3 regions of the Schumannella sp. GW821-FHT10F01 genome follow, and region 1 is predicted to be linked to each of the others. Evidence: predicted binding sites of a transcription regulator. Region 1 holds the regulator's gene; each other region holds the start of a gene.
What was found. The regulator HrcA, encoded in region 1, represses chaperone genes, less so after heat shock. The targets are predictions, from matches to a motif close to TTNGCACTCGNNNNNNNCGAGTGCNAA.
Positions count from the first base shown of each region.

Region 1 (3,269 bases):
GTTGCCGCGCAGGTGCGTGATGCCGCGCTCCTTCACGGTGACGACGTCGCCGCTCTGGGTGCCTGGCTTCACGGCGACGTCGATCGGCTGGCCGTCGAGTCCGGTGAGCGTGGCGCTCGTGCCGAGCACGGCGTCCGTCATCTGCACTTCGAGGGTCGCGAGCAGGTCGTCGCCGTTCCGACTGAAGACGTCGTGGTGCTTGACCTTGACCTCGAGGTAGAGGTCGCCGTTCGCGCCGCCCGCGGGGCCCGCCTCGCCCTCGCCGGGCAGGTGGATGCGCACGCCGGTGTCGACGCCGGCCGGGATGTCGACGCCGATGCGGCGCTTCGAGCGGACTCGGCCCTGGCCCGCGCAGGACGGGCAGGGGTTCGGGATGACCGTGCCGTAGCCGCGGCAGGTGCCGCACGGCGCGGAGGTCATCACGTTGCCGAGCAGCGAGCGCACGGAGCGCTGGATCTGGCCGGTGCCGCGGCACATGTCGCAGGTGACCGCGTGGGTGCCCGGCGCGCAGCAGCTGCCCTGGCAGGCGTCGCAGAGCACGGCGGTGTCGATCTCGAGGTCGCGCGGCGAGCCGAACACGACCTCCTCGAGCTCCACCTCGATGCGCAGCAGCGCATCCTGCCCGCGCTCGGTGCGCGACCGGGGGCCGGCGGTGGTGCGCTGGTTGTTGAAGAAGGTCTCGAAGATGTCGCCGAAGCCGAACGCGCCAGAGCCGAACGACGCGGCGTCGCCGAGGTCGAAGCGCTGGCGCTGCTGCGGGTCGCTCAGCACGTCGTACGCGTGCGTGACCTGCTTGAAGCGCTCGGCCGCGTCCTCGCTCGGGTTGACGTCGGGGTGCAGCTCGCGCGCGAGCCGGCGGTACGCCTTCTTGATGTCGTCGGGCGAGGCGTCACGGGAGACGCCGAGCACCTCGTAATGGTCGACAGTTGCCACGGATGAAGCTCCTAGCTGGTCTCGCCGAGCAGGCGGGACAGGTAGCGGGCGACGGCGCGGACGGCCGCCATGTTGTTCGAGTAGTCCATACGGGTGGGGCCGAGCAGGCCGAGCCGGGCGGTGCTGCCGCCGAGCGCGGAGTAGCTGCCCGCGAGCAGCGCGATCTCCTCGAGGCCGGTGCCGGCGTTCTCGCGGCCGATGCGGGCCGCGACGCCCGCCTCGTCGATGTCCATCTCGCTGAACAGCCGCAGCAGGGTGACCTGGTGCTCGATGGCCTCGAGCACCGGGAAGATGCTGCCGCGGAAGTCGCTCTCGGTGCGCGCGAGGTTCGCGGCGCCGGCGAGCACGAGCCGGTCCTGCCGGGTGTCGGCGACCTGCGCCGAGATCGCGGCGGCCACCGCCTCCACCAGCTCGCGCCGGGCCGGCGGCACGGAGTCCGGCAGCGCGCGGAGCACCGGCGGCACCTCGCCGAGGGTGAGGCCCAGCAGGTCGGTGTTGAGGCGGGCGCGCAGCTCGGCCACGTAGTCCTCGTCGGCGGCCGCGCCGGTCTCGAGCAGGCGCTGGTCGACGCGGCCGGCATCCGTGATGAGCACGGTCATGAGCCGGCCGGGGCCGAGGGAGACGAGCTCGACGTGCCGCACGCGGGCGCTGCCGAACTCGGGGTACTGGGCGATGGCGACCTGGTTCGTCAGCTGCGACAGCAGCCGCACGGTGCGCGAGAGCACGTCGTCGAGGTCGCTCGACTGGTCGAGGAACGCCTCGATCGCGCGGCGCTGCACCGGGCTCAGCGGGCGCAGATCGGCGAGCTGGTCGACGAAGACGCGGTAGCCCTTGTCGGTCGGCACCCGTCCTGAGGAGGTGTGCGGTGCCGCGATGAGCTCCTCCTCCTCGAGCAGCGCCATGTCGTTGCGGATGGTCGCAGCGGACACGCCGAACGCGTGGCGCTCGACGATCGACTTGGAGCCGACCGGCTCGCGGCTGGCGACGTAGTCCTGCACGATCACACGGAGGACCTCGAGACCCCGCTCGGAGACCATGGCGCCCTCCCTCCCGAACCTGGCACTCGACATCGGAGACTGCCAAGTGTAGCGCGAGCCTCCCGCGCGCCGTCGTTGCCAGTCCGCCTGGCGACCCGATAACTTGTGGGCTGATCGGCATGGCGAGGGCACTCCATGCTCGCCCGCCGGCCGATCGGGTGCACCTCCCAGAATCGGGGGCACTCCCTGACGACGAAAGGCCGACCCCCATGACGGACCCCACCGCCCAGCCCGGCCCCGGCGACCAGCCGGCTCCCGGAGCACCGAACCCCGGGTACCAGGGACAGCCCGGGTACCAGGGCCAGCCCGGTCCCGGCTACCAGCAGCAGCCCGGCCAGCCCGGCCCCGGCTACCAGCAGGCCCCCGGCCAGCAGTACGGCGCGCCCGTCGGCGCCCCGCCGCTGAGCCCGGCCGAGGACAAGCAGTACGCCGGCTTCGCGCACCTCGGCGGCATCATCGGCCTCTGGCCGTCGCTCATCATCTACCTGGTCTTCAAGGACCGCGGCCCGTTCGTCACGCAGGAGTCGAAGGAGGCCCTGAACTTCCAGCTGACGCTGCTGATCGGCTGGGCCGCCGGCTTCATCCTGTCGTTCCTGCTCATCGGCCTCATCGTGATCCCGGTCGTGTGGGTGCTCGGCATCGTGTTCTCGATCATCGGCTTCACGAAGGTCAACGCGGGCGAGGCGTACCGCTACCCCTTCAACATCCGCTTCATCAAGTGAGCTGACGGAACGGCCGGGTCCCTCGGGGCCCGGCCGTTCCTGCGTCCGGGCTCGGGTGGCGGAGCTCAGTCGGGCAGCAGGCGGCGCACCACGGCGTCGGCGAGCAGCCGCCCGGCCCGCGTCAGCACGATGCGGCCGCGGAACGCGGGCGCCGGCTCGACCAGCCCGTCCGCGATGAGCCCGGCGACGGCCGTGCGCCCCGCCGGCTCCAGCACCGCGGCGTCGAGCCCGTCGACGATCCGCGTCTCCAGCAGCACGCGCTCGACCCGTCGGGTCTCGGCGTCGAGCGTCTCGCGTGCGTGGGCTGGGCTCACGCCGCGGCCGAGCCGCTCCGCGTACGCGGCCGGGTGCTTCACGTTCCACCAGCGCACGCCGCCGACGTGGGAGTGCGCGCCCGGGCCGATGCCCCACCAGTCCTCGCCCGTCCAGTACGACAGGTTGTGCCGGCTGCGCTGCACCGGGGTGCGCGCCCAGTTGCTCACCTCGTACCAGGAGTAGCCGGCCGCGGCGAGCGCGTCGTCCGCCAGCTCGTAGAGCTCGGCCTGCAGGTCATCGTCGGGCGCCGGCACCTCGCCGC
Region 1 covers NZ_JBXASM010000006.1:131,292-134,560, forward strand. The annotation lists gene dnaJ (molecular chaperone DnaJ) at 1-933, opposite strand, end outside; gene hrcA (heat-inducible transcriptional repressor HrcA) at 945-1,970, opposite strand; gene AC1RSJ_RS09010 (DUF4870 domain-containing protein) at 2,180-2,692, shown strand; gene hemW (radical SAM family heme chaperone HemW) at 2,758-3,269, opposite strand, start outside.

Region 2 (3,269 bases), on a different contig from region 1:
GCTCGACGCGGTCCGGCACGACCCGCCCGTCGTGGTCGCCGGCGACGCGCTCGCCGAGCTCGACGCCGTCGCGGCGACCGCGCCGGCGGACGCGGTGCTCGTCGTCCTCTCGCTCGGCACGGCGGTCTACCTGCCGCCGGCCGATCGGGAGGGGCTGCTCGACCGGGTCCGCGCGCTCGGCGCCGGACGCGCCGCCGGCGTCCGCTCCGTGACGCTCGAGTCCGCCTCCGCGCTGCCGGAGGTCGCCGCGGCCGCTGCCGGGCTCGCGGCGCCGCATCCGTCGCCGTTCCTGCTCGCGGTGGACGGCGTCCCGATCGCCGCCTGCGCACCCCACGGAGACCGGGTGTCGTTCCTCGGGGAGCGGCCGCCGCCGACCTAGGCTCCGACCATGAGCACGCCGTCGCTGTCGCCGCGCCCCGCGGGCGCCGGACGCGACGTCGGCGCGCCCGGGGTCGCCCCGGTGCAGGAGCCGACGGAGCTGGAGCGCCGCGTGCTCGAGTTCGAGCGCGACTGGACCGGCACCGCGGGCGCCAAGGAGGCCGCGGTGCGCTCCCAGTTGGGCCTCACGGCCACCCGCTACTATCAGACGCTGCACGCGGTGATCGACAACCCGATCGCCCTCGCCGAGGATCCGCTCCTCGTCCGCCGCCTCCAGCGGCTTCGGACGGCGCGGAGCCGGGCACGCGCCGCGCGGACCTTCCGCACCGGCTGACCCGCGTGCGGTGCCGCCGCACGGCGTGCACCGGCCCCCTCGCACCGGAGAGACCAGGACCACGATCCGCGCATGAGCCACCGAGACCGCTTCGATGACATCCCCCGCGACCTGCACGTCGTCGGGGTGCACCGCGGCCCCCGTCGCCCCGGCCGCGGCTGGATCGTCTTCGCCTGGGCGGCGCTCGCCACCGGGCTGCTCGTCGTCGCCGGCCTCTTCACGCTGACGCGCATCGACCCCTCCTTCAGCCTCCCGCTCTTCCCGGCCTCGACGGCGGATGCGACCTCCGGCCCGTCCGCCTCCGCGGACACGGTGAAGGCCATCACCGACCCGTCTCAGATCCCCGCTGGCGTCGACGCCTCCATCACCGTGCTCAACGGCACGACGACCGAGGACGCGGACGAGCAGGTCGGCACGAAGCTCAAGGCCGAGGGCTGGACGGTCGCGGGCACGGCGAACGCCTCGAGCCGCGACATCGCCGACACGGTCGTCTACTACAGCTCCGCCGACGTCGAGGGCGTCGCGCGCGGACTCGTCGAGCAGCTCGGCACCGGCAGCGTCCAGTTCTCGGACGCGAATCCCGGCTCCCCGATCACCATCGTCATCGGGGCCGATTACACCGGCTGAAACCGCGCATCTCGGGGTTATCCCTGATGCGATCCGGGCCCGTTCCGCCCCGCAGTGTTACCGCCGTGTTTAATCCACGTGCCGATCGCCGGATTTCGCCATATTTCCCGTGATTCCGGGCTTATCGGCGTCGGCGCCAGGTGTTACTGTCTGGCCGTGGTCGTTCCCCTGTGGTACCGGCCTCGCACCGGAACACAGCAAGGAGCAGGGAATGGCCAACGGAACCGTTAAGTGGTTCAACGCCGAGAAGGGCTACGGATTCATCACCGTCGATGGCGGCGGACAGGATGTCTTCGTGCACTACTCGGCGATCGACATGGCGGGTTACAAGGTGCTCGAGGAAGGCCAGCAGGTCGTCTTCGAGGTGGGTACCGGATCGAAGGGTCCGCAGGCGGAGTCCGTCCGTCTGGCCTGAGCCTCACCGCGACGACATCGACGACGCCGGTCCGCAGCAGCGGGCCGGCGTCGTCGCGTGTCCGGCGCTGTCTGCGCGGCTTGCACTCGTCCTAGGCGAGTGCCAGAATGAACCCTGGCACTCGGTCTCATCGAGTGCTAACACATGCTTCGCAGCACCAGCGTCCGGGAGGGACGAAAAGAACTCATGGCAAAGATCATCGCTTTCGACGAGGAGGCCCGCCGCGGCCTCGAGCGCGGCCTGAACATCCTGGCCGACGCCGTCAAGGTCACGCTCGGACCCCGCGGTCGCAACGTCGTCCTGGAGAAGAAGTGGGGCGCCCCCACGATCACCAACGACGGCGTCTCCATCGCCAAGGAGATCGAGCTCGACGACCCGTACGAGAAGATCGGCGCCGAGCTGGTCAAGGAGGTCGCCAAGAAGACGGACGACGTCGCCGGTGACGGCACCACGACCTCCGTCGTGCTCGCCCAGGCGCTCGTGCGCGAGGGCCTCCGCAACGTCGCCGCCGGTGCCGACCCGATCAGCCTCAAGCGCGGCATCGAGAAGGCCAGCGCCGCGGTCGTCGAGGCGCTCGTCTCGTCCGCCAAGGAGATCGAGACCAAGGAGGAGATCGCCGCCACCGCGTCCATCTCCGCCGCGGACCCGGAGATCGGCGCGCTCATCGCCGAGGCCATCGACAAGGTCGGCAAGGAGGGCGTCGTCACCGTCGAGGAGTCGAACACCTTCGGCACGACGCTCGAGCTCACCGAGGGCATGCGCTTCGACAAGGGCTACCTGTCGCAGTACTTCGTCACGGACCCGGAGCGCCAGGAGGCGGTCTTCGAGGACCCGTACATCCTCATCGTCAACAGCAAGGTCTCGAACATCAAGGACCTGCTCCCGGTCGTCGACAAGGTGATCCAGGCGGGCAAGCAGCTGCTGATCATCGCCGAGGACGTCGACGGCGAGGCCCTGGCCACGCTCGTCGTGAACAAGATCCGCGGCATCTTCAAGTCGGTCGCCGTCAAGGCCCCCGGCTTCGGCGACCGCCGCAAGGCCCAGCTGCAGGACATCGCGATCCTCACCGGCGGCCAGGTCATCAGCGAGGAGGTCGGTCTCAAGCTCGAGAACGCCACCCTCGACCTGCTCGGCCAGGCCCGCAAGGTCATCGTCACCAAGGACGAGACCACCATCGTCGAGGGCGCCGGCTCGGCCGACGCCATCGCGGGCCGCGTGAAGCAGATCCGCGCCGAGATCGAGAACACCGACTCGGACTACGACCGCGAGAAGCTGCAGGAGCGCCTCGCCAAGCTCGCCGGCGGCGTCGCCGTCATCAAGGCGGGTGCGGCCACCGAGGTGGAGCTCAAGGAGCGCAAGCACCGCATCGAGGACGCCGTCCGCAACGCGAAGGCCGCCGTCGAGGAGGGCATCGTCGCCGGTGGTGGCGTGGCCCTCATCCAGGCCGGCAAGACCGCGTTCGAGACCCTCGAGCTCGTGGGCGACGAGGCGACGGGCGCGAACATCGTCCGCGTC
Region 2 covers NZ_JBXASM010000002.1:267,036-270,304, forward strand. The annotation lists gene AC1RSJ_RS04405 (DUF2332 family protein) at 1-379, shown strand, start outside; gene AC1RSJ_RS04410 (DUF3263 domain-containing protein) at 389-712, shown strand; gene AC1RSJ_RS04415 (LytR C-terminal domain-containing protein) at 785-1,339, shown strand; gene AC1RSJ_RS04420 (cold-shock protein) at 1,551-1,754, shown strand; gene groL (chaperonin GroEL) at 1,941-3,269, shown strand, end outside.
Region 2: a site for HrcA is predicted at 1,869-1,895, ahead of groL (chaperonin GroEL). Genes of this name have one in related genera too.

Region 3 (3,269 bases), on a different contig from region 1:
GCGCTCGCCGGCATGATCATCGGCTACGTGTTCGCGGCGATCGTGGTGCTGACCCTGATCGGCACCCTGGTGATCTCGCTCGTCACCGGCGTGTTCATCTTCGGGGCGGCCGCCGCCGGCTCGAGCTGAGTCCTACGCGCGCTCGGCGAGGATCGCCACCCGGCGTCCGGCGACTCGCGTGAGCACGAGCGTGGCCGACGCGTCGCCGCGCGGGGCGAGTCGCCGGCGCAGCTCGGCCGGGTCGATGTCCACGCCGCGCTTCTTGATCTCCACCGTGCCGATGCCGCGGGACTCGAGCTCGCGCTTCAGCGTCCGCACGTCGAGCGGCAGCTCCGCGATCACCTGGAAGCGCTGCGCGAACGGCGTCCGGATCGCCGCGTCCGAGGTGATCCACGCGATCGTCGGATCGAGCATCCGGCCCGCCAGCCGCCGCGCGAGGTCGCCCACGAGGCGGGCGCGGATGACGGCGCCGTCCGGCTCGTACAGCCAGCCGCCCAGCGGACCGGGCTCCTCGTCCTCGGAGTCCGCCGGGGCGGTGAGCTCGTCCGCCGCGCCCTCGGACAGCACGAGCGCCGAGCGGCCGATGCCCGGGCGGGCGAGCGCGCCCGACCAGATCGCGAGCTCGACCACCTCGCGCCCCTCCGACACCCACTGCGCCTCCATGCCCTCCGGCAGCAGGTCGCGGTCGAGCCCCGGGCCGAGCTTGATGCCGGCCGGCAGTCGGCGGGCGAGGTCGAACGCGAAGTCGAGCGACGGCGACCAGTCGGCCGGGTCCGCGAGCCGGCGCGCGCCGCTGCGGCGTGCCGGGTCGAGCCAGACGGCATCCACGGCGGAGAGGTCCGCGTCCTCCGCGGAGCCCGCCAGCACGCGGGCGGCAGGGAACGGCGCGAGGTTGTAGGTCGCGACCGCGGCCGTCACCTCGTCCCGCTCCACCGCGGTCACGTCGAGGTCGAGCCCCGCGAGCGCGAGCGCGTCCGCCCCGATGCCGCAGCCGAGATCCGCGACGCGGCGCAGGCCGGCCTCGGCGAAGCGTCCCGCGTGCAGGGCCGCCACCCGCAGCCGCGTCGCCTGCTCGAGCCCGTCGGCGGTGAACAGCATCCGCGCGGCGAACGGCCCGAGCTTCGCGGCCGCGCGCTCGCGGAGGCGGGCCTGCGACAGCACCGCGGCGACGAGCTCGGGGGAGTGCCCGGCGGCCCGGAGAGCGGACACGGCGCCCACCACGTCGTGCCGGTCGGCGGACGCGCCCACCTCGTCGAGCAGCCGGAGCCCCTCGGGGGTGAGCAGCTCGCGCAGCGTGCCGGCATCCACGCGGCCACGATACGCGGGAGCGGATCTGGCACTCGCATTGAACGACTGCTAACGACGCGCTAGAGTCGTCCCTGGCACTCTCGCACGGAGAGCGCCAACGGACTTTGAGGAAAGAAGAGGTCTCCGCAGTGTCGGTCTCCATCAAGCCGCTCGAGGATCGCATCGTCATCCGCCAGGTCGACGCCGAGCAGGTCACCGCCTCCGGTCTCGTCATCCCGGACACCGCCAAGGAGAAGCCGCAGGAGGGCGAGGTCGTGGCCGTCGGCCCCGGTCGCGTCGACGACAACGGCAACCGCGTGCCCGTCGACGTCGCCGTGGGCGACATCGTGCTCTACTCCAAGTACGGCGGCACCGAGGTCAAGGTCGGCGGCGAGGACCTCCTCGTGCTGTCGGCCCGCGACGTGCTCGCCGTCGTCGAGCGCTGATCCGCTTCAGCAGCACCGCTCGTCACGAGCTCCGCGCCCCGCGCGCACCGAGAACGGCCCCGCCGGCATCCGCCGGCGGGGCCGTTCCGCGTCCGGGGGCCGCGCGATCCGGGGCCGCTTCCCCCGGCGCTAGCCTGAGCCGGTGAGCGCGCCCCGAACCGACCGCGCCGCACCCGGGGGCCTCGCGCTCGCCGTCGGCTCGTATCTCATCTGGGGCTTCCTCCCCGCCTTCTTCCTGCTCCTCGCGCCCGCGGGCCCGTTCGAGGTCGTCGGCTTCCGCATCCTGTTCGCGCTCGCGTTCTGCGCGCTGCTGCTCACCGTGCTCCGCGGCTGGGGTCCGCTCCTCGCGCTCCGCCGACGCCCGCGGGTGCTGCTGGCGCTCGGCGCGGCCGGCGTGCTCATCTACATCAACTGGACGGTGTTCGTCCTGGCCTCGCTCACCGGCCACGTCGTGGAGGGCTCGCTCGGCTACTTCATCAATCCGCTCGTCACCGTGCTGCTCGGCGTGATCGTGCTGCGGGAGCGCCTGCGGCCGGCCCAGTGGGCGGCGGTCGGCCTCTCCGCCGCGGCGGTGATCGTGATCTCGGTCGGCTACGGCCAGGTGCCGTGGATCTCGTTGGCGCTGGCCGGCTCGTTCGGCCTCTACGGCTTCGTCAAGAAGCAGCTCGGCGGCGGCGTCGACGCGCTGAGCGGCCTCGCCGTGGAGACCGCCTGGCTCACGCCGGTCGCGATCGCCCAGCTCGTCGTCGTGCAGGTGGTCGACGGGCTGACGTTCGGCGCGGACGGCCCGGTGCACGTGCTCCTGCTCGTGCTGGCCGGGCCGGTGACGGCCGTGCCGCTCCTGCTCTTCGCCGGCGCCGCGCGACGCCTCCCGCTCGTGCTCCTCGGGCTCACGCAGTACCTCACGCCGGTGATGCAGCTGCTCTTCGGCGTGCTGATCCTGCACGAGCGGATGACGGCCGAGCGGTGGGTCGGCTTCGCGATGGTGTGGCTCGCGCTCGCGGTGTTCACGTTCGACCAGCTGCGTGCCGCACGGGCCGCTCAGGTCACGGCCCGTTAACGATTGCGCCGCAAGACGGGAACGGACGCGTTTCGAAAAGAATCGGTCACATCCCGGAAACAAGGTCAGGGCTAAGGTGCATGCACGGCCGTCGGCGTGGACACGCCCTCAGCCCCTCCCCTGCATCACCTGCACAGAAAGGGTCCCACGTGACCGAACGAAACTGGCGCGCACGGCTCGTCGCCGGCGCAGCCGGAGCGGCGGCCATCGCCCTCCTCGTCGCTGGCTGTTCGACCGGCTCGGACACCGCCTCCGGCGACAAGTCGGGCGACACCGGGTCGGCGAAGGCGCTGACCGCGGCGAAGGAGTGCGCGTCGTCCGACGACTACTCGACGACGTTCAAGCTCGGCACCTTCCTGCCGCTCACCGGAAGCCTGGCCTACCTCGGCCCCGCGGCGATCTCCGGCAGCGGCGAGGCCCTGAGCGAGATCAACGAGGCCGGCGGCGTCAACGGCGCCCCTGCCTGCGTGATCGCG
Region 3 covers NZ_JBXASM010000002.1:53,514-56,782, forward strand. The annotation lists gene AC1RSJ_RS03280 (DUF4190 domain-containing protein) at 1-129, shown strand, start outside; gene AC1RSJ_RS03285 (class I SAM-dependent methyltransferase) at 133-1,308, opposite strand; gene groES (co-chaperone GroES) at 1,437-1,733, shown strand; gene rarD (EamA family transporter RarD) at 1,876-2,793, shown strand; gene AC1RSJ_RS03300 (ABC transporter substrate-binding protein) at 2,943-3,269, shown strand, end outside.
Region 3: a site for HrcA is predicted at 1,334-1,360, ahead of groES (co-chaperone GroES). Genes of this name have one in related genera too.